DNA from 2 places in the Enterococcus sp. AMC1252 genome. Region 1 is predicted to be linked to the other one. Evidence: a T-box and tRNA genes for the amino acid it is inferred to sense, from the RefSeq annotation. Region 1 holds a T-box; the other holds one or more tRNA genes.
What was found. A T-box is a leader RNA that pairs with one kind of tRNA and senses whether it is charged. The one in region 1 lies ahead of leuS (leucine--tRNA ligase), so its partner is inferred to be a tRNA-Leu.
Positions count from the first base shown of each region.

Region 2: it encodes a tRNA-Leu, which carries the amino acid that the T-box ahead of leuS (leucine--tRNA ligase) is inferred to sense. The anticodon was not compared.

Region 1 is NZ_CM177097.1:3,238,709-3,254,712, forward strand. Features, by position in the region: gene AC4BB5_RS15310 (fibronectin type III domain-containing protein) at 1-1,436, opposite strand, end outside; gene abc-f (ribosomal protection-like ABC-F family protein) at 1,798-3,399, opposite strand; gene fosX (FosX/FosE/FosI family fosfomycin resistance hydrolase) at 3,844-4,245, opposite strand; gene leuS (leucine--tRNA ligase) at 4,385-6,898, opposite strand; T-box leader at 7,061-7,303, opposite strand; gene AC4BB5_RS15330 (LysM peptidoglycan-binding domain-containing protein) at 7,355-9,433, opposite strand; gene AC4BB5_RS15335 (DUF1700 domain-containing protein) at 9,730-10,386, shown strand; gene AC4BB5_RS15340 (DUF4097 family beta strand repeat-containing protein) at 10,388-11,419, shown strand; gene AC4BB5_RS15345 (phosphatase PAP2 family protein) at 11,549-12,199, shown strand; gene mnmL (tRNA modification radical SAM protein MnmL/YtqA) at 12,214-13,182, shown strand; gene mnmM (tRNA 5-(aminomethyl)-2-thiouridylate-methyltransferase MnmM) at 13,182-13,748, shown strand; gene AC4BB5_RS15360 (winged helix-turn-helix domain-containing protein) at 13,861-14,568, opposite strand; gene AC4BB5_RS15365 (WxLIP family cell surface protein) at 14,765-15,847, opposite strand.
Region 2 is NZ_CM177097.1:2,339,621-2,355,624, forward strand. Features, by position in the region: gene AC4BB5_RS11070 (hypothetical protein) at 1-214, shown strand, start outside; gene nagA (N-acetylglucosamine-6-phosphate deacetylase) at 256-1,404, opposite strand; gene AC4BB5_RS11080 (helix-turn-helix domain-containing protein) at 1,508-2,335, opposite strand; gene AC4BB5_RS11085 (hypothetical protein) at 2,530-2,706, shown strand; gene AC4BB5_RS11090 (pyridoxal phosphate-dependent aminotransferase) at 2,788-4,005, opposite strand; gene AC4BB5_RS11095 (glycoside hydrolase family 13 protein) at 4,229-5,878, opposite strand; gene AC4BB5_RS11100 (DUF2871 domain-containing protein) at 6,048-6,449, shown strand; gene AC4BB5_RS11105 (SDR family oxidoreductase) at 6,980-7,123, opposite strand; partial or broken gene AC4BB5_RS11110 (SDR family NAD(P)-dependent oxidoreductase) at 7,122-7,664, opposite strand; tRNA gene AC4BB5_RS11115 (tRNA-Leu) at 8,060-8,142, opposite strand; gene AC4BB5_RS11120 (ElyC/SanA/YdcF family protein) at 8,369-9,094, opposite strand; gene AC4BB5_RS11125 (SprT family protein) at 9,316-9,801, opposite strand; gene AC4BB5_RS11130 (Tex family protein) at 9,804-11,996, opposite strand; gene AC4BB5_RS11135 (metallophosphoesterase) at 12,114-12,848, opposite strand; gene AC4BB5_RS11140 (efflux RND transporter periplasmic adaptor subunit) at 13,049-13,909, shown strand; gene AC4BB5_RS11145 (ABC transporter ATP-binding protein) at 13,922-14,614, shown strand; gene AC4BB5_RS11150 (ABC transporter permease) at 14,630-15,853, shown strand; gene AC4BB5_RS11155 (EVE domain-containing protein) at 15,914-16,004, opposite strand, start outside.

The DNA of each region.
Region 1 (16,004 bases):
GTAAAGTTTGTTCCTTGAACGCTTAAATCCGACGCTTCTTTAAAAATCTCTTGTGTGGGAGTGGTGTTTGTTTTATTTGAAAATGTCTCGATTTTTTGTAAATAGTTACTTGAAAATGATAAGTTATTTATGCCATTAGCACCATTTAGTCCTAATGTTCCAATGCTGACCGCAGCAAAAGAGACTCGCTTTGCTTTATTCATCTGAATTGCAAATGTGCTAGAAGCAGAGGTTGTAAAAATCCAACTATTGGCAACATCTATTGAAATATCAGCATTTTCAGCAATCGTCATGCCGCCTTTAGCGTTGTAAAGATTGATTGGCATGGGTAATTTGAAGTCCACTTGAGCATTTTCTCGAAAATCGAAGACTACTGGCTGCGTTTGATTGGAAGCAAAAAATTGATTTCTTGTGCCACCTGTGGCTAGCGTCACTTTGTCTAGATTGAAAACAGCATTTTTTTCGACAATATAACTGGGTGCTAAAGTACCATATGTCATATTACTGTTTGTCTGGATATCAAGTTGCGCATCTTCTCTAACTACGATTTGGGATTTACCTGCATAGGGATTTGCGGAAGAGCTACTTGTAGACCAAATAAATGCATCTGTTCTATTAGAAGAATGTTGGATTGAGGTGTGACCACTTTGAATTTCTACGTAATTGGTTTCTGCCCATTCTTGGGAGTATGTATTCGTTCCTCTTTGATCGATCCTGTTTTGCCCCCGCATAATGACCGACCCGTTTATGTTATAGATCATTTGACCATTTGTTGAATAATAATCGACACCATCAAAAATAAATGTCATATTAGCCGCCGAGCCGCCTGATAAAAAACCGTAATAGCCAACTGCTCCTGTACCATCAGTATTACCAAACTGCGTATTCCGAATTTCTATTACTGCATTTGTTTGATTCGCATAAAAACCACTAGTAGCCGAAGCCCCTTTATTATATGTAATAATGTGATTGGCCCCATCAATGATCATACGATCTTTAAGCTGGTAACCAGCTGAGCCTAAGTCAATATTATTCGTTAAACGAAATTTCAACTTTTGACTGTCTTTTAAATAGCCAGTCAAGGTAGTCGCTGAATCAACTAACCAAAAGCCATCTGCATCTTGTATCGAAGCTGCTTTTACCATGTTTTTTTCGTTTAGAGTATAATTATCTTCATCTATTAATTCATTTATATCATTATTATCTGTTATTTTTTCAACTTCAGCTACTTCATCTTCTGTAATGAATTCTTGACTAGATGAAGAGTCACTATCATGTATTTCTGACGAATCAGATACTAATGTTTCTTCCGTCGTCTCGGCTGTTGACGAGTTTTCTTCAATAGTTTGATCTATTCCAAAGGCATAGGACCAATCAATCGGAAAAATAATTAGAATGATAAAACTTATAAATATCAAGTGAATATTTTTTTTCATACCAGTCCTCCCTTACTTCTTCAAAAAAATAGAATGAAATTATTCCTTGTATTTATTATTGTATTGTAATTTCCAGTTAATTTCAATTTAATAACACAAGTTTTTTATATTTTATATATTTATTTTATATTTTACAATAAATGATTTTTGACTTTATATAGCTTTACTGGTGTTTCAGCAGATTTGTTTTGTTTTTCACAAATATTAAGTTTTCTTAAAGTTCTTCAAAATATCTCTATTTTTTGATAGTTTATAACCAAAACGTGCACTTTTTATTGAAATTAAAAGCCAGGAACAACAAGAACGAAATAAAAATGGCATGCATTTTTATTTCGTTCTTTAACTTTTTTATTAGTTTGGATTATTTAGAAGTGAGTACTTCCATATAGCTTCCTGTTTTTTTCTTGATTTTCTGCTGTTCAACAATTAAAAATGTATCAAACATTTTTTGTAAAAAGAATCGATCATGTGAAACAACTAACATTGTTCCTTTAAAATTTTCAAGTAGTTCTTCTATTTCCTCTCTCGTCTCGATATCTAAATGATTGGTCGGTTCATCTAACACTAAAAAATTGACTTCATTATGCATCAGCTTAGCCAATTCTAAGCGAATTTTTTCACCACCACTTAAAAATCGAACTTGTTGCTTCACGTCATCACTATAGAATGAATACTTGGCTAGCACACGACGGCTTTCTTGTTCAACTAGAGAACAAGCTTCTCCAAATGATTGTAAGATCGTTTGGTTGGGCTTTTCATAATGAATAATTTGAGGTAAATACCCTATTTTAAGATTTGTTCCTTGCTTGATTTCCCCACTGTCGAACTCTTCTAAAGCTAGAGCAAGTTTTAACAGTGTACTTTTTCCTACTCCATTTTCTCCTATTATTGCTGAACGTTCTTGCCAAAATAAAGAAAATTCTGCTTTATCAAATAACGTGCAATCAGCATATTTTTTACTAACCTCATTAAATTGGAGAACTTCTTTACCAGAACGATTCGTTTCTTTAAATTTCTTTCCGATTTTTGCTGTTTCATCTTTAGGTTTAGAAATCATCTGAATCTTTTCTAAGCGTTTCTCAAGTTGCTTCGCTTTTTTAAAGAACTTTTCATTATCACCTTCGTGCCCCCATTGTCTGAAACGGCGAATCGCCAGTTTTATTTTTTGTATTTCTTTTTGCTGTTGCTCAAAATCTTTCCTTAGTTTTTCAAGCTGCTCTTCTTTTTGCCGCTTGTACGCAGAATAATTTCCTTTGTACTCTTGCACACGACTATCTTCTAGTTCTACGATTTTTTCTACCGTGTTATCTAAAAATAAGCGGTCGTGAGAAACTATCAAATAAGCAGTTTTTTCATGAGTCAAATAGCCCTCTAGCCAGGTAATTCTTTTCGCATCTAGATGATTAGTTGGTTCATCTAGTAGTACAAGCTCATTTTCTTGAAGTAGTATTCTGGCTAAGGCAACAATCGTCTGCTCACCACCGCTTAACTCTGAAAACTTTTTCTCCAATAAATGATTGATCATTAAACCATTGGCAATCATTTCCAATCTATTTTCCATTTCGTAGCCGCCAGCTTGTTGAAATTCTTCTTGTTGTTGACCGTAACGAGTTAACAACTTGTCTAAGTCACAGTCTGGAATTGCCATCTGCTCTTCCAATCGCGTTAATTGTTTTTGAATCGAGTTCAATAGTGTAAATGTCTCTAATAAATACTCCCTTACTTGTTGGAGACTTACTTTCGGCATTTGAGCCAAGTAACCGATACGACTGTTCTTTTGGCACGTGACTGTTCCCGAATCAACCGTTTCAAATCCTGCTATGATTTTCAATATTGTCGATTTGCCTGAGCCATTTGTACCAATTAAACCTATTTTTTCCCCTTTATTGATTTGTAAATTTAATTCTTCAAACAGTGGTTCTGCTCCATAATTTTTAGTTATTTTTTGTAACTGTACTAACATCTTTTCCTCTTTCTGCCATTCAGACAGATCCACAATAACCAACATCTTCATCGTATATATTAATTTTAAAATAATTTTGGCATGCACAAAAAAGCTGAACATCTTTCCCGTCCAACCTTCAAATATTTACTATTAGCTATGGATTTCAACTACTCTGATTTGAGTTTAGAAATCAGTTCACTAATTTCTTGTTATTTTATGACTGACTGTTTTTAAGTAAATAAGTCTGAATGGTCTGTTTTATTTAATTTTTTATCCCTTTTTAGACACACTTGTCCCTTGAGATAAAAAATTGGAAATAATAACATGACAAAACGCTAGGTACGCTATGATATATGAACAGCTTGCTGTTATTTTTGACATGTTGACCATTGTACTTATTCACCACCTTCGTCATTTCTTAGATATATTGTAGCATGATGATTAAAATTGCGCAAAGTGAGTTTATTTCTTTCCCCTTTGATAGTACTCTAATCGTTCGTTTAAAGTTCCTGTATGCAGCTCAAATAAATGATTATCAAAATCATAGAAGTAAATAGAATTGGCTTCCCCTATTACTCGCGGACGTCCATTTTTTATTTCTAATCCTAAAGATCGAATTTTATTTAAGTAACTGTTATATTCACTTTCTTCGATTTTAAAAGCAATGTGATTATATGTCTTTGATGGTAATGACTCACCTTGCATAATCGCAATCCAAAGATCGTCGATCAAGAAAAATTTTTCTTGCGCTATTGAAAACGTATCAGCTCCGCTTGAATATACTTCATTAGCATCAAATATCGTTTCAAAAAATAGAGCTGCTCTTTCTAAATCTTGAACGATAAAGGTTAGATGACTAATCATTTTTTCCCTCCTATTTTAGAATAAACTGAAGAGGCTAGAACACAACTCTACGAGTCATATCCTAGCCTCAAGAAATCCGAGCAGAAACAACTACTCACTTCTCAGAGTTAACTACTTCTGTGCAACCGTCTCTTATAGTTTAATTCGCTACAATATTCACCAATTTATCTGGAACAACTATAACTTTACGTATTGTCTTTCCATCAATAAAGGATTGGATTTCTTCAGTTGCTAAAGCTTTTTCTTCCAATTCATCTTTACTCAATCCGCGAGCAACATTCAGCTTCGCACGAACTTTTCCGTTAACTTGAAAAACTACTTCAACTTCATCTTCAACTAATGCTGATTCATCATAAGCTGGCCAAGGAGCATTTGTTAGACTTTCTTCATTCCCAAGAATTGTCCATAGTTCTTCACCAATATGTGGTGCGATAGGTGCTAATAATTGAACAAATCCTTCAATGTATTCATACGGTAAAACATCGACCTTATTGGCTTCATTCACAAAGACCATCAATTGAGAAATAGCTGTGTTAAAGTGTAAGTTCTCCATATCTTCTGTCACTTTTTTGACTGTTTGGTTATATACTTTCGTCAAACGTCCATCATTGATAGTTGTGATGCGGTCACGCATTTTATTATTTTCATCTACAATCAAGCGCCATACACGATCCAAGAATTTACGGCTACCTTCAAGCCCGTTTTCACTCCAAGCAATGGATGCATCAAGCGGACCCATGAACATTTCGTACATTCTTAATGTATCAGCACCATATTTTTCTACAACATCATCAGGATTTACAACATTCTTCAATGATTTACTCATTTTAGCTGGTGATTCCTCTAGCTGTTCTCCTGTTTCAATATTGACCCAGACTCCGTCACGTTTTTCTACCATATTTGTAGGAACCAATACACCGCGGCTGTCACGGAAACTTTGACCTAAGATCATTCCTTGATTATATAGTTTTTGATACGGCTCTTTCGTCGGTACAACACCAATATCATAAAGGAATTTATGCCAGAAACGAGCATACAACAAGTGGAGTACTGCGTGTTCTGCTCCACCAATATAAATATCTACAGGTAGCCAACGTTCTAGTTTTTTATAGTTGGCAATTTCATTTTTATTATGGGGATCGATATAACGTAAATGATACCACGAACTTCCTGCCCATTGTGGCATTGTATTCGTTTCACGTTTACCTTTTTTACCAGTTTCAGGGTCAACTACATTGATCCACTCCGTGATATTTGCAAGTGGTGATTCTCCTGTTCCGCTTGGTTTGATATCATCTGTTTTTGGCAATCTCAGCGGTAATTCAGATTCTGGAACAGTGGTTGTCGTACCATCTTCCCAATGAATCACAGGAATTGGTTCACCCCAGTAACGTTGACGAGAAAACAACCAATCACGTAAGCGATAGCTAACTTCTTTTTTACCGACTTGTTTTTCTTCTAACCATTCATTTATTTTAATGATTGCTTCTTCCTTGTTCAAACCATCTAAAAACTCAGAATTGATGTGTACGCCATCACCTGTGAATGCTGACTCTTCAACATTTCCACCTGCTAGGACTGGAATGATATCGATATTGAATGTTTTCGCAAATTCGTAATCACGCTCATCATGAGCTGGAACGGCCATTATTGCACCAGTTCCATAAGAAGCCAGTACATAATCAGCGATCCAAATCGGAATTTCAGCCCCGTTAACCGGGTTTACTGCGTAAGCCCCTGTAAAGACACCCGTTTTTTCTTTAGCTAAATCAGTTCGGTTCAAATCAGATTTTTTAGAAGCTGCATCAATGTATGCTTCTACAGCATCTTTTTGTTCTGGGGTAGTAATTTTTTTCACCAATTCTAATTCAGGTGCTAAAACCGTATAGGTTGCACCAAATAATGTATCTGGACGAGTCGTAAATACAGTAAATTCATCTTCCAATCCTGCAACTTTAAACGTAACATTTGCGCCTTCAGAACGACCGATCCAATTACGTTGCATATCCTTTATACTTTCAGGCCAATCCACTAACTCCAAATCATCTAGTAAGCGATCTGCATATGCTGTGATTTTCAGCATCCATTGACGCATTGGTTTTCTGACAACATCATAACCACCACGTTCGCTTTTCCCATCGATAACTTCTTCATTTGAAATCACTGTTCCAAGTTCCGGTACCCAGTTAACCGCTACTTCTGCTTCATATGCTAATCCATGTTCATATAATTTAGTAAAAATCCATTGCGTCCACTTATAATATTCTGGATCAGTCGTATTGATTTCACGATTCCAGTCATAGCTAAAACCCAATGAATTGATTTGACGCTTGAATGTTTCAATATTTTTTTTAGTAAATTCTGCTGGATCATTTCCCGTGTCTAAAGCGTATTGCTCTGCTGGTAAGCCAAATGCATCCCACCCCATTGGATGTAAAACGCTATATCCTTGACTTCTTTTCATACGAGACAAAATATCTGTTGCTGTATAGCCTTCTGGATGCCCAACATGTAGTCCTTGTCCTGATGGATATGGGAACATATCTAGAGCATAAAATTTTTCTTTGCTTGGATCATCATGGGTAGTAAAGCTATTGTGCTTAGCCCAATATTTTTGCCATTTCTTCTCAATTTTTTTGTGATCGTAACTCACGATTTTCTCCTCCTATTTAAGTAACTTATTATTGTGATGTTTAATGGTGATTCACTAGTAATGAAACTTCTCTCCCGTTGGTCGCCAAGTATTGTTCATCATCCTACTCTGGCTAAGCCAATCGTAGTGATTCACAACAAAAAGTCCTACAGGAAAAAGTTCCTATAGGACGTGTGATCGACAACGTGGTACCACCTAAATTTACTTGTAGAATTACAAGCCTCAGCGTTGTAACGGCCGCCGCCGATCTCACTTAGTAAAGTGGAGATAATCATTTCATGATTACCTGTTACTTATTCAGTAAAATAACTCCAAGGCGAGTTCGAAAGCTTCTGTGTGTATTTTCACCAACCATACACTCTCTAAAACATGGTTCTTTCTACTATTCCTTTTCACTGTTTATATTTCTATCATGTGCTATCATACTACCAAACATTACAGTCAATATCAATTGTTTTATTTAACTTTCAATTTTTGACCAATATAAATCATATCGCTAGATAGACCGTTCATTTGTTTGATTTTTTGAACACTTGATCCATATTTTTGCGAAAGTCCCCATAAAGTATCCCCACTTTTCACAGTATGTGAACCTGAGGTTTGATTGCCACCTTGATTACCAGCTGAACTTGTTGAGCCGGTTGAGCTCCCTTGGCCTTTTTTCACAACCAAACGTTGACCTGGATAAATAATATCTCCGCTCAGACTGTTCCACTGTCGTAGATTAGCGATACTTATACCATTCGCATTCGCAATCGACCAAAGTGAATCTCCTGATTTTACAGTGTAATAAGAATTTGAGGTACCTGTGTTTCCAGAACCTCCTGTATTTCCTGTTGAGCCGCCAGTGCTGCCTCCCGTGTTGCCTCCACCTGCATTACCGGAGCCTTTTTTCACGATCAGTTTTTGACCTGGATAAATAATATCTCCACTCAAGTTATTCCACTGACGTAAATTAGCAATACTTGTGCCGTTTGCATTCGCAATCGCCCAAAGTGAATCTCCTGATTTTACAGTGTAATAAGAATTTGAGGTACCTGTGTTTCCAGAACCTCCTGTATTTCCTGTTGAGCCACTGTTGTTACCGCCAGTGTTGCCTCCACCTGCATTGCCAGAGCCTTTTTTCACGATCAGTTTTTGACCTGGATAAATAATATCTCCACTCAAGTTATTCCACTGACGTAAATTAGCAATACTTATGCCGTTTGCATTCGCAATCGCCCAAAGTGAATCTCCTGATTTTACAGTGTAATAAGAATTTGAGGTGCCTGCATTTCCAGAACCTCCTGTATTTCCTGTTGAGCCACCGTTACCGCCAGTGTTGCCTCCACCTGCATTACCGGAGCCTTTTTTCACGATTAGTTTTTGACCAACATAAATGACGTCACTAGAAAGATTATTCCAGCTCTTAATATTTGCAATAGACGTGCCATATTTAGCCGATAATGCCCATAAACTATCTCCAGCTTTTACAGTATGAGTGACATTTCCTGTGCTTGTCCCACCACCGGTATTGCCGCCTGTATTTCCACCTGTGTTGCCGCTACCTGTATTTCCGCCGTTATTTCCACCGCCTCCTGATGAAGGAGTATCATACTGAGTTAAGTTGTATGTTGTAATTATATTATTCAATTTTGTATTATAACCAGGATCAGTTGCATAACGTCCTGTTAGCCAAGCAGTTGCATCCTTGTATGAATTTGTGTTGCTCTTCCAAGCACCTGAATAATAATATACACCTGCTTGAAATGAAGTATTCCTTAAAACGTAGGCGTTATCTCCAAATGATTCTGAGTAAGACGGATATTTTCTAAATGCGGCATTTACTTGAACCCATTGTCCGTTAAGAACTTCCCAAGTCTTCATTGTGACAGATTGTCCTTGATAGCTTCCCTTTATTCCAAATAAATTATGGTTTGGAGCTGCTGATAATGTACTTCTTCCCCAATCACTTTCAAGAATTGCTTGAGCCATCATTACAGATGCATATAAATCATTCGCTGCTGCAACTGAACGGGCATGTCCAGCTATTTCAGCAATAAAGGTGCTCGGACTGATGCTTCTAGATTGCGCGGAAAATGCTGAACGCATCGCAAGATCTGGTGTTTTTGATTCATCCACTTCATCTGTTGAAGAGTTTGTCGTTTCTTCTGTAGATTCAGTAGTTTCAGTATTTTGTGTTGTTTCTGATGTATTTAATTCTGATGATTCTTGTGTTTCAGACGTTCCTTCACTTGAAGATGTTTCAGATTCTGTTGTCTGAGTTTCTTGTGTCATCGAATCGTTTGAGTCAGTCGTCGTTGTTTGTGTTTGAACGGCTTCTGTATGTGTAATAGTATCTGAGTAGCTTACTTGTTCACTTGGTGTTTTATCTTCTGTTGCTTCAGCTATTTTTGGTGCAGCAATAGGTGCAGCAATTGACGATACAACAATCGCAGAACTAAGCACAGTGGTTCCTTTTTTTAGCTGATCATAAGCAAGCTTGTTCTGTTCGGCTTTCCTCCGCTCTTTTCTTGATGTTTTGTACTTCTCCATAATATATCCTCCGAATTTTCTAAAAAAGTATTCTTTGAATTATAGTATACCTTTTTTCAAAGAAAATAGAAATATTTTTTTATTTTCTTTCATTAATGATAAAATAAAAACGTAATTTTTTTCTTTCTTTTTAATTATACAAAGTACCTGCTTTATTTTTCGATAGGACTAGGTCTCAAGTCTGATTCGTCTCTTTACCTTAGGCTGATTTTTTGATTAAGCACTTGTTATTACTTCAAAAAAAAATTATAGTGGAGAAGAAGTAGCAAGACTGTAAAATGAAATGGGGGAAAAAAATGAATAAAGAGCACTTTTTAATTGAATTAAAGATCTATTTAAAACCTTTGACTGCTCAACAACAAGCTTTTATCTTAAACAAATATGAAACAATTTTCGAGGAACGCTCAGCTGCTGGGGAGACAGAAGAAGAAATTGCCAAAAGTTTAGGGAAACCTCGAGGAATCGCTGAAGAAATCTTACAAGAGTTTGATATCACTGTTCCTGAGAAAAAACTTGAGCGAGATGGTTGGCAAGAAATTCAACCAGTTGTAAATAATGAATACTACTATGAAGAGGTACCAGAACATCCATATGATGATACATATCATTCCTATGAACGCCCTCGTCACAGCGGCCTTACACGATTTTTCCAAATCGCAGGCGTTCTTTCATTTAATTTTCTTTTAATGTTTTGGCTTATTTTTGCTTTTACTATGGTTTTATTTTCTTGTTGGTTAGTAGCTGGTGTTTTCTTGTTTTCGCCGATTTTAGGGGGTATTTCAGTCTTTTCAGGCTTTAATGATGGTACAATATTCCAATTATTCGTCAGTGTTTTCCTTTCGGGTTCTGGAATCATCGGGCTATTGATTCTAACGCCGTTAACCAAGTTTTTCGGAAAAGCATTGAGACGTTATTTACAATGGAATATTCGAGTTTTAAGAGGAGAGATTTAATATGAAAAAGACAACTGCTTTTTTTCTGTCCATTGGTATTTTAGCTATGATTATCGGTGGAATTGGTAGTGCGGTCTATTTTAGACGTGCTGAAAAATCTATGACAGATACAAAAAAACAAGTATATGAAATAAAAAATAAAAAAAGTACAGAAGAAATTCATCTTGACCTTTCAGGCAATGCCAGTTTCTATATTTTAACTGAAAATTCAAATAAGGTCGTAATGAATACTCGTAGTTCTATCCCTGTTTCACTCACTAGTTCCTTAGATGTTACGGAAAAAAATAATGAACTCGTTATTTCAGCAAGCAGTGAAAAGAAAAGACAAGAAGTAGACGGATTAAAATTGGACCTCTTCGATCGAGGTTCTGCTGTAACCTTAACGATTCCATCTAATACAAAACGTTTAGTCTTAGATGGAAAAGCAAATGGATCTATCAATCTTTCAGATGTTAAAACAAAGGCTCTATCCATTGAGTTAAGTAATGCTGAAATAAACGTTAACAATATCAATACTGAAAATTTAGCAATTGAAACAACAAACGGTGACCTTAACGTTTATACTGATGTTCGTACTGACGAAGCGGCATTCAAAACCACGAATGGCGAGATTCAGATCAATGATTTCACAGCTTCTAATTGGTCTGCAATTAGTACATCTGGCGATATTTACTTAAATACTGTCAAAGGGACAGCCAAAATAGAAACAAGCAATGGTGACGTTCAGGCAACTCATCTTAAAGGTGAAGCCGAAGTCAAAAATACCAATGGCGACTTTTCACTGTATGGAACAGAAATCCCTAAGAAATTGTCAGTTGAATCTCAATTAGGAAGCATTCAACTTCATACAGAAGAAATTTTATATGACGTAACGATCAAAGCCAAAACCAAGTTAGGTGATAGTACGATTTTTGGTAAAGAACGGACTTCTTATAAACGAGGAAAAGGGACAAAATCGTTCGACCTGCGAACTAATTCTGGTGATATCTCAGTTGAAGGACCATCAGATTATGAAGATGGAGAAAATGATTAACTCTCTTTTGATTGCAAAGCCTATACAAAAACTTTACAGTTTTTGTATAGGCTTTTTAATTGATTCCCAGATGTGTTCTTCATTATTTGATGTTATAATAAGCTTTATCTAGTTTGGAAAGGATCTTTTATGAAAAATAAATTATATTATCAATTTGCAGGTAGCTGCTTCTTGGTTGTCTTTATGTTTTTGGGATATGTGGTACGTTTTTATCCAGACTGGTTAAAAAGTTTTGATCAAACGATCACAGCAATCGTAAGAACCCCATATCCTTCAGCAAATCAATTTTTTATTTGGTATACAAAGTTTGCTGATCCACTGACTGTAGGAATTATCACTTTGGCTATTGCTTTTGTACTATTCAAAGGAAAATATTATGCTGAAACGCTTTGGCTTTTGATCAATACTGGGTTAATCGCTGGTATCGCAAATCCATTGGTCAAGTTAGTCTTTATGCGCCCACGTCCAACTTTAAATCATTTAGTAACGGAACATAGTTACAGCTTTCCTAGCGGACATTCTACTGGGAGTGTACTTTTGTATGGAACAATTATTTTATTGTTGCCACAATTTATTAAACAAAAAGAACTTTGTTTAATTTTACAAATCTTCTTGGGCTTAGGTATTTTACTAATTGGTATCAGCAGGATCTATGCTGGTGTTCATTTCACAAGCGACGTTGTCGGAGGTTTTTGTTTTGGTTTAGCTTGGTTGTTGATGAGCTATCCAATTTATTTAGAAAAACGCTTTGTTTGGCGTTTTAAAAGTAAACAACTATAGAAAGAAGAAAAACAATGTCTAAATTTATATATACTGAAGATCCTAATAAACGATATCACTCATGGAATTATGCTTTGCGTCAGCAGTTCGGCGGAAAAATTTTTAAGGTACCTTTAGACGGAGGATTTGATTGTCCTAATCGTGACGGAACGGTGGCAAAGGGCGGTTGTACTTTTTGCAGTGTTTCAGGATCAGGAGATATGATTGTAGCCCCAAAAGATCCTTTACCCATTCAGTTTCAAAAAGAAGTGCACATGATGCATAAAAAATGGCCTCAAGTCAACCAGTATATTGTCTATTTTCAAAATTTCACTAATACACACGCACCTGTCGAAGTAATTCGACATCGTTTTGAACAGGTTCTTAATGAAAAAGGTGTCGTGGGTATTTCGATCGGAACACGGCCTGATTGTCTTCCAAATGATATCGTCGAGTATTTAGCCGAGCTTAATCAGCGGTACTACTTGTGGGTAGAATTAGGCTTGCAAACAACTTACGAAGACACTAGTAATACAATCAACAGAGCCCATGACTATCAAACTTATTTGGATGGTGTAGCGAAATTACGTAAACATGGCATTCGGGTCTGTACTCATCTGATCAATGGTTTACCTGGTGAAAGTTTAGATATGATGAGAGAAAATGTACGTCGAACGATCCTTGATTCTGATATCCAAGGAATTAAGTTACATCTACTGCATTTGATGACAAATACGCGGATGTTGAGAGATTATCATGAAGGACGTTTGCAGTTGATGACGCAAAAAAACTATGTCAACATCATTTGTGATCAGTTAGAAATGATCCCTCCTGAAATTGTGATCCATCGTTTGACTGGTGATGCTCCAACCGATACCTTAGTTGGTCCCATGTGGAGCTTAAAAAAATGGGAAGTACTGAATGCAATTGATGATGAAATGAAACGTCGAAATAGTGTTCAAGGAATATATAATGTACGCACGTCTAAGGAGGCTCTTATTTAATGCTACAAACTGCACTGCACTTCAGCCATACACTTTTAAAAGAAGTGATTCAAGTTGGTGATACCGTTATTGATGCTACAATGGGTAACGGTAATGACACTGCTTTCTTGGCAAATCTAGTTGGCTCAGAAGGTTTAGTCTATGCATTTGATATTCAAGAACAAGCCCTGCTAAACACTGAAAAAAAACTGATTGAGTTAGGATTAAGTAAACAAGTACGATTATTCCATCAAGGCCATGAAACGATTGAAATCGTTGTTCCTAAAGAAAAATCATTAAGTGCTGCTATTTTTAATCTGGGATACCTTCCCAAGAGTAATAAACAGATCATTACCAAGCCCGACACAACAAAAAGAGCTTTAGATTCACTACTGACTAGACTGTGCCCTAAAGGACGTATTGTTTTAGTTGTTTACTACGGGCATGCTGGTGGGGAAGCCGAATTAAAACTAGTACAAGAGTATTCTCAACAGTTGTCACAAGAAGAATATAGTGTATTAACTTATCAGTTTATTAATCAAAAAAACAACCCGCCAATTTTGTTTTGTATTGAGAAAAAGAGCTAGTATTAAGCAAAAGTGTACGTAAACCAAAATAAAGTATAAAATCTTTTTCTGAGGATTTTATACTTTATTTACTTATTTTTTCCATTTTTATAAGATAAAATTTATTATTCCATTATACTTTCAACATATAACCTCTTGAACGAACGGTCTTTATAAATTCACTATTCTTATCATCTGCCTTATCAATTTTTTTCCTTAAATGATACATCAGATTAGTTATCCGATATTGACGATTTTCAGTAGTATCTCCATAAATATGTTCTTGAAGTTTTTCATAGGTAAATGTCACACCAGGCTTTTGAAATAAAAGATCTAATAACTGAAATTCTAGTCTAGTTAAAGGTACTTCTACACTTCCATTAATCATTACACTAAGATTCTCTGGCACTAAATAAATTTTTGTGCTTTTCCTTTCATTCAGTTGTCCATCAAACATATTAACCTCATGATTATCTATAAAATAATGACTTCGTTGTAATGCATTTTTGATAATTAATTCTTTTTCCATTTTATTAGAATTTTTATTGATAACATAATCTGCTCCTAATTGTAAATAAACCAGTTTGTCCATTTCTTTTTCTATTGATGAGATAATCCAAATAAAGCTGGGCGATTTTTTTTTGATGATCATGATCAATTCACAAACTTCACCCAATTTGTTTTTTTCTTCTTCAACAATGATTATGCCTTCTAACCGATCTAACTCTTTAAGAAGCTCTACACGGCTCTTTAATAAAAATAGTTCAGAATATTCTTCTAAAAAGTCTGTCCTCATTTCTTTTTCCTCGAATCCCAAATAAATCAAGCCAATATTACTCATGCTTTTGTTCACACCTTATGTTTATTTTTGCATTAAAACCTACTCTGAGATTCAATTAGCATAAAATTAGATTGTTCTATTTCCGTTTTGTACGCTAAAGATAGTTTATGTGTTGGAGACAAAATTGTCACTCACAGCATTATGACTCCATCATATCTTATACAAAGTCACTGCAAACAAATAGTTTTTTCTAACGTTATCTATGACCTTTGTTTTTACGTTTTTTGTTCTTTTTACTTTTTTGTATCTGTAACTGTTTATCTTTGGCTTTTTTCTTTTTAAATAACAAAATAATACATAGCACAATAATCAAAATAATTAAAATACCAATTATCAAGTATATCCAATTACTATTCTTCTTAATACTTACATCTGACTTATTAAGTTTTTTAGCAACATCAGCTTTTATTTCAAAATCTTTTGTAAAATGCCATTTCTGATTCATAGAACTAGCATTCATATCTAAAGTATATTTACCCGCCTTTAATTCTTCTCCGGCCAAGGAAACTGGATAGGCAAATGAACTATTGGGCGCCATCTGCATTCCTTCTTTTTTAGATGAATACAGTATATCTTTTTTACCTTTTTTAGTAATTTTTGTATCAATAGATAATTGGTTCATATATTTCGGTTGTGTATTTTGAATGGTTGCATTAATAACATTTCTAGCATTTACTTGTCCTGGTTCAACGCCAGTAAGTTTCAATTCAGAACTAACTTTTTTCTCTGACTCCTGTAATACAATAGCCACAACATAAGCGTATTTATTTTCAATTGCTAGTCCTTGGGCCTTATCTTTTTCATCTTTTTTTTCTATTTCCTTTTCTTCTAGTGTAATGCCACCGGCTAAAATACCTTCAAATTTTTCTGCTGGCATTTGAACATTCAGCTCTAAATCCGTTGCACCTTTTGCAGGAATTTTAACTTCTTTTTTGGTAGATTTTACAATATCTTCAATAGTATATTTTATGGTTTTATCAACTTTTGTATTGGACTCTCCGTATTCAACCACCCCATTGATATTGGTTGTCGCTGTATGAATCGAGGGTTTTACAACAACCTCATTTTCGGTGTCATTTCGCATATGGACTTTTAGTACTTGTTTTTGATTAGGTGTCATGTTCAAATCAAAATAGGTATGAGCTTGGCTTTTTTGATTTTCTGGAAGTACGGGTTCAACACTGAATTTCAATTCAGATGCTTCTACTTTTGGGATCATACCAACTAAACTAATAAATACTATTAAATAACACAACCATTTTATTTTATGTTTAAACATTATTATTTTCCTCCTAATTTTGCATATGTATAATTTGATGAAAAGAAATAAAAGCTCACTTTTTGCTTTGTCTACTCCAACAACTTTAGCAACTGACTTCTAGTGAGAAAATCATCCGTCGTAAATTTTCTCACCAGTAGTCTTGTGTAGTATCGTT
Region 2 (16,004 bases), 900 kb from region 1:
TATTTTAACTTGGCTAGAAAAAGAATTTTTGGTTGTAGCACAAACGATCGATGGAGATTATATTGCTGGTACGACTGAGCAGACTTTTGTGATCCCTGTTTCACTTTATAAAGCAGATATTGAAACGTATGATTTATTTCTCTCTGATTTTTTTATTGCACTCTCAAATGATGCAATCAACTCTTCTATTTTACCCAAAAATGAATCACTATAAAAAAACAGATTTCAGCAGAACTGCTGAAATCTGTTTTTAAATTATGCACGATAACGTTCTACTCCGTCTAAATAAGTTGCTTCTAACTCCATATTTGAATTCAACACAATAAAGTCAGCATCACGGCCTTTAGAGATCATACCGCATTTATCATCGATTTTACAACTAACAGCTGGAACTAATGTGGCCATCATAATAGCTTGTTCTGGTGTCGCAATTTCCCAGTCAACAACATTTTTGATTGCTTCTTTTAATTTTAAGATACTACCAGCTAAATTACCTGATTCTAAACGAGCTGTTCCATCTTTAACGACAACTGGAAACTCGCCCAATATATAATCACCTTCTGGCATCCCACCAGCCATCATACAGTCAGTAATCAACGCTACATGATCATGACCAGCTTTTTCCATTAAAATATCTGCTGCATTGGGATGAACGTGATGTCCATCACAGATTAATTCAGAAAAGACATGTTTTAATGACATCAATGCACCAACCATCCCTGGCTCACGATGATTCAATCCGCGCATTCCATTATACGCATGAACAAATACACTAGCACCAGATTCTACTGCTTCTGTTGCTTGTTCCAATGTTGCATCACTGTGCCCTAAAGCTACAACAACACCTTCATCTGTCACAGCTTTTACAAACTCTTTAACGCCTTTACGTTCTGGAGCCAATGCAATCTTTTTAATCAGACCGCCTGAAGCTTCTTGCCATTCATTAAAAGTCGCTAAGTCTGGATCACCAAAGTAGCTTGGATTTTGAGCCCCTTTGTGTTCTTCTGTGAAGAATGGACCTTCGAAGTATATCCCTTGAACCTTCGCTCCTGGAACTTCTTGATAGACATCCCCAATTGTTTTTGCAACATCTTTCAAACGTTCTTTACTTGATGTTAATGTTGTTGGTAAAAATGATGTTACCCCACAAGATAATAGCCCTTCTGACATAACTTTCAATCCTTCAGCGTCGCTATCCATCACATCATGATTCATATAGCCATGAATATGGGTATCTACCAATCCTGGCGCAATCCATTTGCCTTCTTCTTTGATAATTTTTGCATCTTTTTCAGGAACTTCTTTATAAAAATCTCCAAATAAACCATCTGTTATTTCTAAATAGCCTGGTCCTTTTACATCACTTTTTAAAAAGAACTTTTCAGCAAAGATAAACGTTCTCATCTTCATCCTTCTTTCTTTAATTTTCTACTATAAACGTACTCTTAAAATCAGTTAAAGTCAAGAATGGTGTAGACCTTTTCAAAAAATATTTACCTAACTTTCGTTAGATTTTAATTGTTTCAATACGAAGGATTTGTTCAGATAAAACTTGATATTCTTCTGCTTGCTCTATTTTTCCTTTAACGTACATCAGCTGACTTTTCAATTGAAATAATTCACTTAAATAATAATAACTATTTCTATGTCTTGACCAGACAATTCCTTGATCGATGTAGATTTGTGCTTCTTCCAAGCGTTTTTGATCTGTTAAAAATTTAGAATAATTGTAAAATATCTTTGTTAATTCAGCAGTCACTCGTTCATTTGGTAATTTATGAAAATAATGAATACTTAATTTCAAATACTTCTCAGCATCCGCATTTTTACCAATACTACTGTATGTACTGCCAATGCAGCTGATCACCTGAATTTCAAAATCAGACAAATTAACTTTATTTGCTTGGTATGTGAATGAAAGACCTTTTTTAAGATCAAGGATCGCTTGTTCGTAATCACTACAGAGATAAAATTTACAGCTACCTAAATAATAATAATAACGTTGCCAATCCGTATCCAAGTGTAAACGTTCTTCAATCTGAGTATCTTTCATGTAAGTCAATATTTTTTTGTATTCTTTATGTCGAAAGTAATCTGCTATTTTTTCAAATATTTGAGTGATCAAACGTACTTCATCAGATTTGAACTGCATGATTTGATCCATTGTCACACCTAAACGCTGACAAATTTGCTGCATTACTACAACATTAGGTAACTCTTCATTGTTTTCGATCCTACTCAAGACACTTTGTGAACAAATGTCTTCTGATAACATTTTTTGCGTTAATTTTCTATTCTTACGAATCTCTTTAATAACTGCTCCAAAAGAATCCATACCTTCACTCCTAAGCCAATTTCAATGATCTATATATTAATAAAAAAGTCTTGTTCATCAAAAAGATTCAAAATATGCGAATTCGCATTATGCATTTATTGTACTTTATTGCATAATATACTGCAAGAACATTACCTAATACTAGACCAAGACGATTTAAAATAATTTTGCTTTGCAAATAAGGGGTGTTACTCATGACACAGGAGAAACGAATTAGCTTTAGTTGGGACAAAAGTAGTTATCAGGGCTATGTCGAAAAAGAATATGAAAATGCTTATTTGGTTGTTGTTTCGGATCCAAGTCCGGATATGGAAGAAAAATACACGAATCGTATGGTAATTAGTAAAAAAGAGTGCAAAACTACAGACTAACCTTGTAGATTGCCTTCACAAAACGAGAGTGGCACAAAACTTTTTCAGTTTTGTGCCACTCTTTTTTTATAAACTTTACTCTTATTTTTGCTTATAAGTACTTAAAAATTCACGCATTTTTTCAGTCGTAAATTTCAAATCTTCCATTTTAGGAAGATACACAATTCTGAAATGGTCTGGTTGAGTCCAATTAAATCCTCCACCATGTACCAACAAAATATGATGTTCATGTAGGAAATCTAAGACAAATTTTTCATCATCATAAATATTAAAACGTGCAGTATCGATTTTTGGGAAAATATAAAAAGCCGCTTTAGGTTTCACAGCAGAAAGGCCTGGAATAGCGTTGATTGCATTATGAATATATTCCCGCTGTTCATAGATTCTTCCTCCTGGTAACAATAAGTCATCCACACTTTGATAACCACCTAAGGCTGTTTGAATAATCTGCTGAGATAATACATTTGAACACAAACGCATTGAAGCCAGCATATTCAACCCTTCTATATACCCTTTCACATGTTTTTTGTTCCCGCTAAGAACCATCCAACCACAACGGAAACCAGCAACTCTATGTGATTTCGACAACCCGTTTAAAGTGACTACGAATAAATCTGGCGCCAAGGTTGCAATCGGAATATGAGTCAGTCCATCCATAACCAAACGATCATAGATTTCATCTGAAAAGATAATCAAATCATTTTGTCTTGCTATTTCAACGATCTGTTCAAGAATTTCCTTTGGATACAAAGCTCCTGTCGGATTATTCGGATTGATCAATACAATTGCTTTTGTATTCGTTGTAACTTTAGATTTAATATCATCAATGTCTGGATACCATTCTGCTTGTTCGTCACAAATATAATGAACAGGATTTCCGCCAGCTAATGAAATGGATGCCGTCCATAATGGATAATCCGGCATTGGTACTAAAACTTCATCTCCATTATTCAATAATCCTTGCATACACATTGAAATCAGCTCACTGACACCGTTACCAGTATAAATATCATTAATCGTCACATTAGGGAACCCTTTGACTTGGCAATACTGTTCGATTGCTTTACGGGCTGAAAAAATTCCCTTTGAATCAGAATAACCTTCTGAATTACGAACATTCATGATCATGTCACGAACCACTTCATTTGGCGCATCGAAACCAAAGGGGGCGGGATTACCAGTATTAAGTTTCAAAATGCGAATGCCTTCTTCATGCATTCTGTCCGCTTCTTCTAAAACAGGACCACGTACATCATAACTTACACCATCAAGTTTGCTAGATTTCTCAAAATTTCTCATACTGTATCCCTCATTTTCAAAATTTATATCTTTAAAGTTACGCCACCTAGAAAAAAAAAGCAATGAAAAAATGAAAATTTTCTAAAAAAATTTTCTATCATATTGACCCACCTTATATATTTATCCGTAAAATAAGAGCCACATCATTCTATTAAACGAATCCTACCTTAGCTGAATAGAAATCTGGCAATTCCTTTTTATGTAAAAGAAATTACCAGATTTTTTATTTATGTTTGTAGACTCTAGCTTCATAGGGAGCAAATATTGTATGTTGATGAATAGCGTGATCATTGAGGTTGCATATTATCAAATTCCATTCATCAATTTGAACATTCTCTGGTAAATCAGCAGAGGCAAATTCTCGTGACAAATTGACAATCACTACAAACCGTTCTTCTCCTAGACGTCGTCCGTAAACGAATAGCTGCGGATGATCTGGTAAATACAGTTTATACGTCCCATAAATCAATGCTTCATTATGATTTCTCAACTGAATTACTTCTTTGTAAAAGTTAAGCACTGAATTTGGATCCACTGATTCATCTAATACGTTAATCACCTGCTTATTTGGATTAATAACCATCCAAGGCATTCTTTTTGAAAAACCAGCATATTCTTCTGCCGTCCACTGCATCGGTGTTCTTGAGTTATCCCTTGCTGTTTTTCGAATCACATCCATCGCTTTTTCTGGTTGTATTCCAGCATGAATCATTTCATAATAAAAATTTTTAGTGTCCACTGCATCTATATCATCAATTGAAGCAAACGGCATATTCGTCATACCTATTTCTTGCCCTTGATAAATAAAAGGAGTTCCTTGCAATAAAAGAAATGTAAGTGCTAATGCTTTAGCTGATGATTGCCAAAACACCGTTTCTTCACTACCAAAACTTGATACAGAACGAGGAATATCATGGTTTTCCATGTACAAAGCATTCCATCCTTTACCATCTGCTAATGCTTCTTGCCAAGTCGTAATTGCTTGTTTGAAATGAATGACGTCTAACGACTCTTGTTCTTCTTTATTCCAAAGAGAAATATGGTCAAACTCAAACAGCATATTAAAATAACCTTCATTTTCTCCTAACCATTGATACGCTTCATTGGCACTGACACCATTAGCCTCACCTACTGTTAAAATATCACGTTTTTTAAACACATCTCTCAGTTCTTCCAAATGAGCTTCAATTCCAGGTACATTTTTAAAGGATTCAAAAGGATCACTTCCAACTGATGTTTCCAAAGGAGCTTTCTTAATATGAGAGATTGCATCCACACGAAATCCATCGATTCCCTTATCCAACCACCAATCGATCATTGAAAACAACTCTCTTTTTACCCGAGGATTTTCCCAATTCAAATCAGGTTGCTCTTTAGCAAAAACATGAAGGTAATATTGATTAGTTGTTCCATCATACTCCCATGCTGATCCACCAAAAATCGAAACCCAATCATTAGGCGGTCCGTCCACCTTTCCGTCAGCCCAAATATAATAATCTCTATAGTCATCTTTTATTGACGATCTTGATTCCAAAAACCATGGATGCTGATTAGATGTATGGTTGATGACTAAATCCATGATAATCTTGATCCCCAATTCATGTGCTTCTTTCAAGAGCAAATCAAATTCTTCCATTGTACCAAATGTTTTAAGAATTTTTTGGTAATCACTGATATCATACCCATTATCTATGTTAGGCGATTCATAGACTGGCGTGATCCAAATAAAGCCTATTCCTAAGTCCTTGAGGTAGTCTAACTTTGAGCGAATACCGTTCAAATCGCCAATACCATCATCATTAGTATCCATAAAACTTCTTGGGTAGATCTGATAGCCAACTGCTTCTTTCCACCAAGTACGTTTGATTGTCATCTGTATCACTCCAATTTGTTTTTGTCTTGCATCTATTATATAAGATATGATTAAAAAGTGTATCTGAAATGCATGTAATTTTGATTATAGCTTGAAGCATATACATAGAAATTAAACAATTGATTTGCTATAGTTAAATTGTTTGAATAATAAAAAATAGAGGTGGCCCATGAAAAAATTAGTTAGAGTTAGTATGTCTTATATGATTTTTGGATTGTTAGCAGGGATTTTTTATCGAGAATTTACAAAATGGAATGACTTTACTGGCACTACACAACTCAGTGTTTTACACACACATGTATTGATTTTAGGAATGTTCTTTTTCTTGATTGTTTTGCTGTTAGAAAAGAATTTTCAATTGAGCAAAGAAAAGAATTATAAAAAATTCTATATTATTTATAATATTGGCTTAGGTGTCACATTAATGATGATGACCGTACGAGGTATTTTTCAAGTCTTAGGTCAGCCAGAATCAGCTGCTATTTCAGGGATTTCTGGACTAGGGCATATTATCATTACTGTTGGTTTGGCTTACTTCTTTCAAGTTTTATTTAAAGCGGTTAAAGAATAGTCTAAACAGATTTAGATAAAAGCTATTATTTTTTTTATACGTTTAATTACTTTCCTAAGGTGCGTCTTCTTTATGAAGCACACCTTTATTTTTTACGCAATAAATACAAAAGACCACTACAAAAAATAGTGGTCTTTCATTCCGGTGTTCCTATCAAAGCAATATAGCTATCTATGTTAACGATGCGCATATGTTTTACATCAAATTGTCCTCTACTATTATAGTTTCCTCTCACCTCAATTTTATATTGGTGCATCGGTAGCGACAGTACATAACTGGCAAACGGTCTGTTTTTGATTACGCAATTAATACAAACATCCTCTTCCCAAATTAACATTCCTGTTATAGCATATGGCTTTTCTTTAAACACCTTGATGTGGGTTAATAGTCCTATATGGGTTTCCATAACTTTATGATACACGAAATAACCTCAATGTCCACTCTCTTGTTTCTAAATGAAGAATGACTATTTTCCATTCAATTTTAGAAGATTTATTTTTATAACCAATACTCTCCTTAAGAAATGTTTACTATGCTAAAATACCACCATCCGCAATAAATTCATTTCCTGTCGAATAAGAAGAATCATCTGATGCCAAAAACAACACTAACGCTGAGATTTCCTTTGAATCAGCCATCCTTTTCATTGGGATTGTCTGTTGGAATTGTTCAATCGAAGCTTTTTGTTCTCCCGTTGCTTATGTGACCATTGGGGAATAACACCACCTGGATGCACAGAATTGACAAGAATATTCTTATCAGCAAATTCTAAAGCGGCACATTTGGTCAACTCTCTGACCGCAAATTTAGAGCTGACGTAGCCATCCCCGCCAATACTTCCTTCAAATCCTTCGATCGATGAAACATTAATGATTGAAGCTGGTTGGCTTTTTTCATTAGACCAACAGATGTTTTCATTACTAAGAAGACAGACAGTTGATTAATTTCAATTGTTCTCATAAATTCATCTTGACTGGTATTTTCTAAACTATTAAAGACACTAATACCCGCATTATTAACGAGTATATCTAACACACCTTGCTCTTCAGTGATCTGCTTAATAGTAGCTTGCCACTGCTCTTCTTTTGTCACGTCCAAGTAAACAAAGTGAGCGTTCTCACCTAAACCTGCGACAGTCTCTTTTCCTTCTAATCTCATTGATGCCCCCTCCAGTCTTAACATATAATAAAGTTTGGAAAAACGCTTACATTTCATTGTAGCGCTTTATATGATTTTGTAAATGGCCGTACAATAATTGCAAGATATATTAAAACAGTACTTCTTCAAAAAGAAGGTGTTTTGCTTGGTTTTTGAGTTTATTCTTACGTTGATAAAATAATAAGATGATCTCTTATTCTCTTTATGGTTGTTATCATAAATAAGTTTTTATATGAATCAAATTATTATAACGGATAGATTTATATGTCCTCCACAATCGTAAGGGTCTTACATAAAAATACCAACCAGTTAAGGTTGGTATTCACAAAATATAAGCGGGCCTTCTTTAAAAACTAAATGTTTAAGTAAATTTGTCTTTCGAGTCATTCATTACTCTATCATTTATTTTTTTCCTCTAAACGAGTGTAAAATAAAAAGGCTAAAAAACCTTATGCGGCCAAGAAGACTCGAACTTCCACGGGGTTGCCCCCACCAGCCCCTCAAGCTGACGCGTCTGCCATTCCGCCATGACCGCATTTTATGAAATGATTTGAACAGAAACTTCAATCAATATCTTGTTGCCATTCTAGCAACAAACTGAATTTACTGTGTAAACCTATGATAAAATATGCCTTTGTATTTGTCAATATTCTCTGGTACATCTTAGACTAATAACCAAAATTTCAATATTCAGTTTAAAAGCGATCAAGAAAAAAAAGGACTTGGAACAACTGAACACTTCCAGCTAAGCCCTTTTTCTATTATCTTTTCTGTTTATACTCAAATTGCTGGAGTAATGCTTCATATGCCTGAGACACATCCTGAGGAATGGTGACCTCCCTTATATAATTACGACCTTCAGGCCCGTACCCTTGTTTATCATTCCTTAATCGCGGAATTTCACCTAAAACTAAAGAAAGAAAATAGTCTTTACTCCATAAGCCATTTAGCTTTGGCTCGTCAAAAATAATCGTTTCATCTATTGCTGTAACATAAGGGACTCTGGGTACATAATTTGTAAATACAGTATTGGTCTCTTGCCATTCTTTTTCAAAGGTCGCCTTTATTCTTCTTTGTAAAATGGGGTCTTCCAATAACAATACTGTTTTGGGCACTTTCCTCATTGATTTTACAACATTCAATGAATAAAGAGCATTTTCACCAGAGTTCGTTGACTTCGTTTCTATTAAAAATTGAGCTGGATCTAGGTTATACTTTTCTTTAAAGTACTCTAAATACATTTCAGTTTCACTTGTGTCACTCACGTTGATTCCTATATCTTTAAAGTTTTTGCGTAAAAAAGGGGTAGCGTGACCAATACCGCCGACAAGTAAACATGCAGATACTCTTTCTTGTTTATATAATTGGATCAATTCATCCGCAAGATATGGTAGACTATTTCCAGCTAAAATAGCTAAATCATAAGTACCTGTAACTTTTTCTTTGGCAGATAAATAGTCAATGACTTTATTCCATTCAGCGATCATTTTATCACCTACTCTGTATTTAATCGATAAAACAATAATGTGATTGGGACAGAAGTGTTTAACTCCGAGAAATAAGAAGGTATTCACGAAAATTATTTTTAAAATTTTTGTGAATTTCAGCTTATTTCCGAAGGAGTTACTTCTGCGCCCACCGTTTATTCGGATTCCTTAAGGCTGGGATGTAACACATAGGGTTATGTCCCAGCCCCATTACAGTATAGTTACACCTTTATCAACTTTCCATGGCATTTGCCGCAGACAAATTTTTGCGTATTAATTCTACGTTTTCTTAAAATCAACGTCTGGCATTTCTCACATTGATACTGATGATAAGATTGAGGCTTTTGCTGAACTAAAGGTCGTACGTAGCGGCTGCCACCTGTTTGTTTTAATAGTGTCTTAAAATCTGAATCTTTATGTTTGTAGCCTTTGCCTTCCATATGGAGATGATAATGGCATAATTCATGCTTGATTACTTTGATCAATTCCTCTTCACCGTATAATTCGATGACTTTCGGGTTGAAGTCAATATCATGAGAATTTAAATGATAACGCCCACCTGTCGTTTTCAACCGCCGATTGAAAAAAGCTGTATGTCTAAATTTTTTTCCAAAAAAAGCCGACGAGATTTCTTCTACTAGCTTTTGTAACTGATCATCGGTAAATACTGGCTTTGTTGGTTTTTCCTCTTTCGAAAAACGACTCAAAATCAATCTTTCCTTTCAGCTTGTGGCAGCATCGTTAAACTGATGCGTCCTTTCTTCATATCCACATCTTCCACCCAAACGGTCACAACATCACCTACTGCAACAATATCCGTTGGATGTTTCACAAATTTTGCGCTTAATTTTGAAATATGCACTAAACCATCTTGTTTTACACCAATATCAACGAATGCACCAAAATCGATCACGTTGCGAACGGTTCCTTGTAGTTCCATTCCAGATTTTAGATCTTCCATTGATAAAACATCTTTTCTTAAAAGCGGCGCAGGCATCTCATCACGCATATCTCTTCCTGGTTGAACTAAAGCCGCAATGATATCTTTTAAGGTCTCACTTCCGACTGCTAACTCTGCTTCTAGTTGTGTTAATACTAGCCCTTTAATCCGTTGAGCAGCCTCTCCTGTACCAAGTTCTGCTAATTTAACATTCGCTTTTTCTAAAATTGCTTTGGCAACATCATAACTTTCTGGATGAATCCCTGTGTTATCTAAAATGTTTTTCCCATTTGGAATGCGTAGAAATCCAATCGCTTGTTCATAAGCTTTTGGTCCTAAGCGAGGAACTTTTTTGACTTGATTACGAGCAGTGAACGCACCATTCTCATCACGATAAGCCATTAAATTTTGTGCAGTTGTTTTATTTAAGCCTGATATATGTTGTAAAAGCTGTGGACTCGCGGTGTTTACATTAACACCAACTTGGTTAACTGCTGTTTCTACCACAAAATCTAATTGTTCTGCTAAACGTTTTTGTGATACATCATGTTGGTATTGACCTACCCCTACTGCTTTTGGATCGATTTTTACCAATTCAGCTAAAGGATCTTGCAAACGGCGTGCAATGCTGACTGCACTTCTTTCTTCTACTTGTAAGTCTGGAAATTCAGTTCTAGCTACATCGCTGGCCGAGTAAACAGAGGCTCCCGCTTCATTGACGATCACGTAAAAAACATCTCTTTTGATTTGTTTTAATTGTTCAGCCACAAATAATTCTGATTCACGACTAGCCGTTCCGTTACCAATTGCCACCATTTCAACTTGGTATTCTTCTATCAACTTGCTAAAAGCAGGACCTGCTGCCGCACGTTTTTCTCCTGAAGCTGGTTTATGAGGATAAATAACTTGGATTGCTAACACTTTTCCAGTTGCATCAACGATTGCCATTTTGCATCCTGTACGGTAAGCTGGGTCAAACCCTAAAACAACTTTGCCTTTCAACGGCGGTTGTAGTAACAGATTACGTAGGTTCTCACCAAAGATATTGATCGCTTGTTCATCTGCTTTTTCAGTAAGTTCATTGCGAATCTCACGTTCGATCGCTGGACCAATAAATCGTTTATAACTGTCTAAATAAGCTGTTTCAACATATGGTGCTGTCGATGACTGTTTGTTTGAACCAATCAATTGTCTTTCTAAATAAGAAGCAATTTTTTCCTCTTCTACTAGCAATACTACTTTTAAAATATCTTCTTTTTCCCCACGATTTGTAGCTAAAACTCTATGAGAAACCATTTTACTAACAGGTTCTGAAAAATCATAATACATTTCGTAAACAGATTTTTCATCTTTTTCTTGATCTTTGACCGTACTGACATACTGACCATGTTTAAAGGTAAAATCACGAATCCAACTGCGGAACTTAGGCTCATCCGATACTCGTTCCGCTATGATTTCATGAGCACCTAGTAATGCAGTCTCAGCTGACTCAACTTCTTTTTCAGCATCAATATATTTTTCAGCCTCTAACGTTACATCAGCTTGAACTGGAAAACTCATTAACCAATCTGCTAACGGTTCTAAACCTTTTTCTTTCGCAATCGTCGCTTTAGTACGGCGCTTTTGCTTGTAAGGTCGGTATAAATCTTCTACTTGCTGCATTTTTGTCGCTTTTTGAATGGATTTAGACAGTTCCTCTGTCAGTTTTCCTTGTTCTTCGATTAGGCGTAACACTTCATCTTTACGTTTTTCTAGATTGCCTAAATAAGTGTAGCGTTCCTCGATTTCACGAATTTGTACTTCATCTAAACTACCTGTCATTTCTTTACGATAGCGGGCAATAAAAGGAACAGTGTTGCCTTCACTCAATAAAGTCAGCACTGTCGTTAGTTGTTTTGGACGGTATTCTGTCAATTCTTTCTGAAGTAAATCAACTACTTCTTGGTTATACGCTTCTGCCATATTTACATACCTCTCTTCATTAACATACCGTTTCATTTTAGCATATTATCCACTTGAAATATAGGCAGAGCCCAAAGCTTTAAAAAGACTTTACTCAGTGAAGATAAAAACAAGAGCTTAGAAATCAGGTTCCCAAGGTCCATTCAGATTTTGATACTCGACATCTTGTACGATTCCTTTTTGATCAAAAACAACACCATGGACTGATCCACCAAACACGGCTCCCCCATCAATACCAATTTTGTTATCGGATAGCCACAAATCAGTTGTCTCCATATCTCCATGCAACATCGGCGTAATCGTATGACCAAAAACGATTTTTTTCCCTGTATTGTTTTTACCTTGATGAAATGCTTCTCTGATCCAAATAAAATCGTGAGGGCTTGTTTCATGCCAATCTTTTTTGGTCAAGTCTACACCGGCATGGACAAAAATATAGTCTTTCCATTCAAAATACAGCGGTCGATCCATCAAAAAATCGATCAAGTCTTTGTAGCGACTACGAATCATCATGCTGATTTCTGTCGGAGAGTATTCTTCTGTCGCTCCTTTATGAAGCAAACTTTCCATCGTCTCTTTACCACCATTACGAATATAGCTAGCAAACCAATCTTCAGGCTTGTTTAGAAATTGCAGGAAATATTCTTCATGGTTTCCTCTAAGGTAAATGGCTCCGTATTTTTCGGCCAATTCTTTACCAAGTAAGAAGCTTTCCTTTGTTTTTGGACCACGATCGTTTAGATCACCGATCAATACCAACTGATGCATTGATGGATCATAATACTGGATCAACGCCTTAAATAATTCATATTCCCCATGAATATCACTGATCGCATAAATAAAGTTTTTCATTTCTACCACTCCTTTCGAGTCTTCTTTGTTCATAAGTATAACGCAAAACCCAACGAATGATTCAGATAATCTCCTATAATCGTGTAGGTACTTAACAATCTGACAGAATCTGAAATTAAGCTTAGACTTTTCATGAAAAAGAGAGTAAACTTACATAAATGACACTATGTCATAAAAACAGTAGGAAAGAGTTGAAATGTATGAAGAAGAAAACTATTTTCGGAATTCTTGCAGTCTTGGTAGCTGCAGTCGTTATTTTCTTAATTGTTCAAGGGAATTCAAGTAAATCCAAAGCAGTTACTGTGCGAACAGATGTGGTTAAAAAAGAAACAATCGTCGAAAAACTTTCTACCTCAGGTACCTTGATTCCAAATCAAACACAATCGCTTATCGGTACAGGTAACGTAGTTGATGTAAATGTTCAGGTTGGAGATAACGTAGAAAAAGATAAGGTTTTAGCAACGTATGACAATGGCCTGCAACTGATTGCCGGTTTTGCTGGCACGATCACTCAAGTCAATATTAAAGCGAAACAAGCTGATGCAAACGCCCAACAAGGAAAACCATCGATTCAAGTAGATGATCTTTCCACATTGAAAGTGCAACTAGAATTATCTAATTCGGAAGCATCTGCTGTAGCGATCGACCAAAAAGCCGAAATTTCAAGTGGTAATCAAAAGTTTTCAGGCAAAGTCGTAGAAAAAGATCCTATTGCCAAAAGTGCTCAATCAGCAACAGGAACGACCGCAAGTTTAGGGGCAATCGTTACGTTTGATCAAGCACCAGATAATCTCTTTGCGGGATTTGATGTAGACGTGGATATTACAACAAACACGGCAGAACATGCTTTAGCTCTACCAATTGAAGCTTTAACTTACAATGATAAAAACGAAGCAATCGTCTATGCGGTAAAAGATGGCAAAGCACAAGAAACTAAAATCGAAATTGGCATTCAATCAGATAAATTGATTGAAGTTAAAAGTGGACTAAAAGAAGGCGATACTGTTATTCTGTCTCCAAATTCTGATATCAAAAACAAGACTGAAGTAACCAAAGAATAGAAGGTGAAATGATTGATCGATTTAAAAAATGTAGTAAAAATCTACCGTACTGGCGGAGAAGAATTAATAGCCTTAAAACATGTTTCCTTGCATATTTCAGAAGGAGAATTTACTTCGATTATGGGTCCCAGCGGTTCTGGTAAATCAACAATGATGAATATCCTTGGTTTACTGGATCGATTTGATGAAGGAACGTATCATTTAAATGGGCAAGATGTGACGAATTTAACTAGCAATGAAAGTGCTCATGTCAGAAATAAAGAAATCGGTTTTGTGTTTCAATCCTTTAATTTGATGCCGCGGATGTCACTTTTGGACAATGTTGCACTGCCAATGGTTTACTCAGGTATTTCTGCGAAAGAACGAAAAGAACGTGCGTTAGAGGCATTGCGAAAAGTTGGTTTAGCTGATCGTGTTACTCATCGTCCAAATGCAATCTCAGGTGGACAAAAGCAACGTGTTGCCATTGCTCGCGCCATTGTCAATGATCCTGCTGTTTTGATGGCTGATGAACCAACAGGCAATCTGGATTCAAAAACAACATTGGAAATTATGAACATTTTCCAAGACTTAAATGACGCTGGCACGACAGTGGTCATGGTCACTCACGAACCCGATGTTGCTCAATATACTAAGAGAATCGTGTCTTTTAAGGATGGCGAAATCATTGATGATCAACCTGTCAAAGAGCGAAAAACACTATAGAAAGGAGCCGTTCTTATGGGAATTATTGAAAGTTTTAAAATGGCGATCGATAGTATTTTAGCTAATAAAATGCGTTCGTTTTTGACCATGTTGGGAATTATCATCGGCATTGCGGCTGTAATTGCTATTTTAGCCGTTGGTAATGGTGCAACGAGTCAAATCACCGGGACATTTAGCGACTTAGGTGCTTCAACAATCTCTGTTTCCACAAGTCGAGATGCAAGCGATAGTCAAAAAATCACGAGTAAAGATATCAAAGCACTAAAAGATGGTATTCCTCAAATTGATCATCTCTCTCCTACTGTTTCGATCCAAGCAGTTGGAGCTGCTAATGACAAATCGAAAGCAACGTTGATTATGGCAGGAACACCAGATCTACAGTTTACGAATCAGACAATGGATAAAGATATCGTTTATGGTCGTTATTTCAATACTACAGAATATTCAGAAGGCAGTAAAGTTGCTGTAATCAGTGCAGACTCTGCCCGCTATTTTTTCAATGGACGGGAAAACGTCGTTGGTGAGAAATTCAATTTACGTGGACAAAAAGGACAACTTAGCGTTCGAATTATTGGCGTTACCAAAAGTACGGTAGAAAAAATGGTCGGTTCTTTTGATGAAGAAGAAATGATGGGCTATGTCTCTATCCCTTTGATCACTGCCAATACGCTAAATCCTGACGCAACAAAAATCACTAGTTTGACTGTGATAGCAAAATCCAAGGATGATATCGATGCAGTTTCTAAACAGATCGTAAATATTTTATCTGTACGTCACAATGCGGTCGGCGAAAAAGTTTATACTGCGACAAATTTCCTACAAGCATTGGATCAAGTCAATAACGTTTTAGGCTTGTTTATCAATTTTATTGCAGCTGTAGCAGCCATTGCCTTACTTGTTGGGGGAATTGGCGTGATGAATATCATGCTCGTTTCAGTTACAGAACGAACAAGAGAGATTGGTACTAGAAAAGCATTAGGTGCAACAGATCGTAATATTTTATTCCAGTTTCTAACGGAATCCGTCATTTTGTGTTTAATCGGCGGCTTGATTGGCTTAACGCTAGGCGCAATCTTAGCAGTCACTGTTGCTAGTGCTTTAGATATTACTGCCCAGTTTACGCTAGGATCGATTGTAGCAGTTTTACTATTTTCCAGTGCTATCGGGATTTTCTTTGGTGTTTATCCAGCAAGAAAAGCAGCTAAACTTGATCCAATCGAGGCTTTGCGTTACGAATAGTTATCTAATAGTCGAACAAAAAAAGTAGGACAGAAAAAACTTCTCGTCCTACTTTTTTGTTCATCCTACTTTTTTCATTCCAGAAGCAATACAATCAAATAACTCCTTTGGAATCTGAAAATGACCGAATCTCAAACGTGATCGATACTCT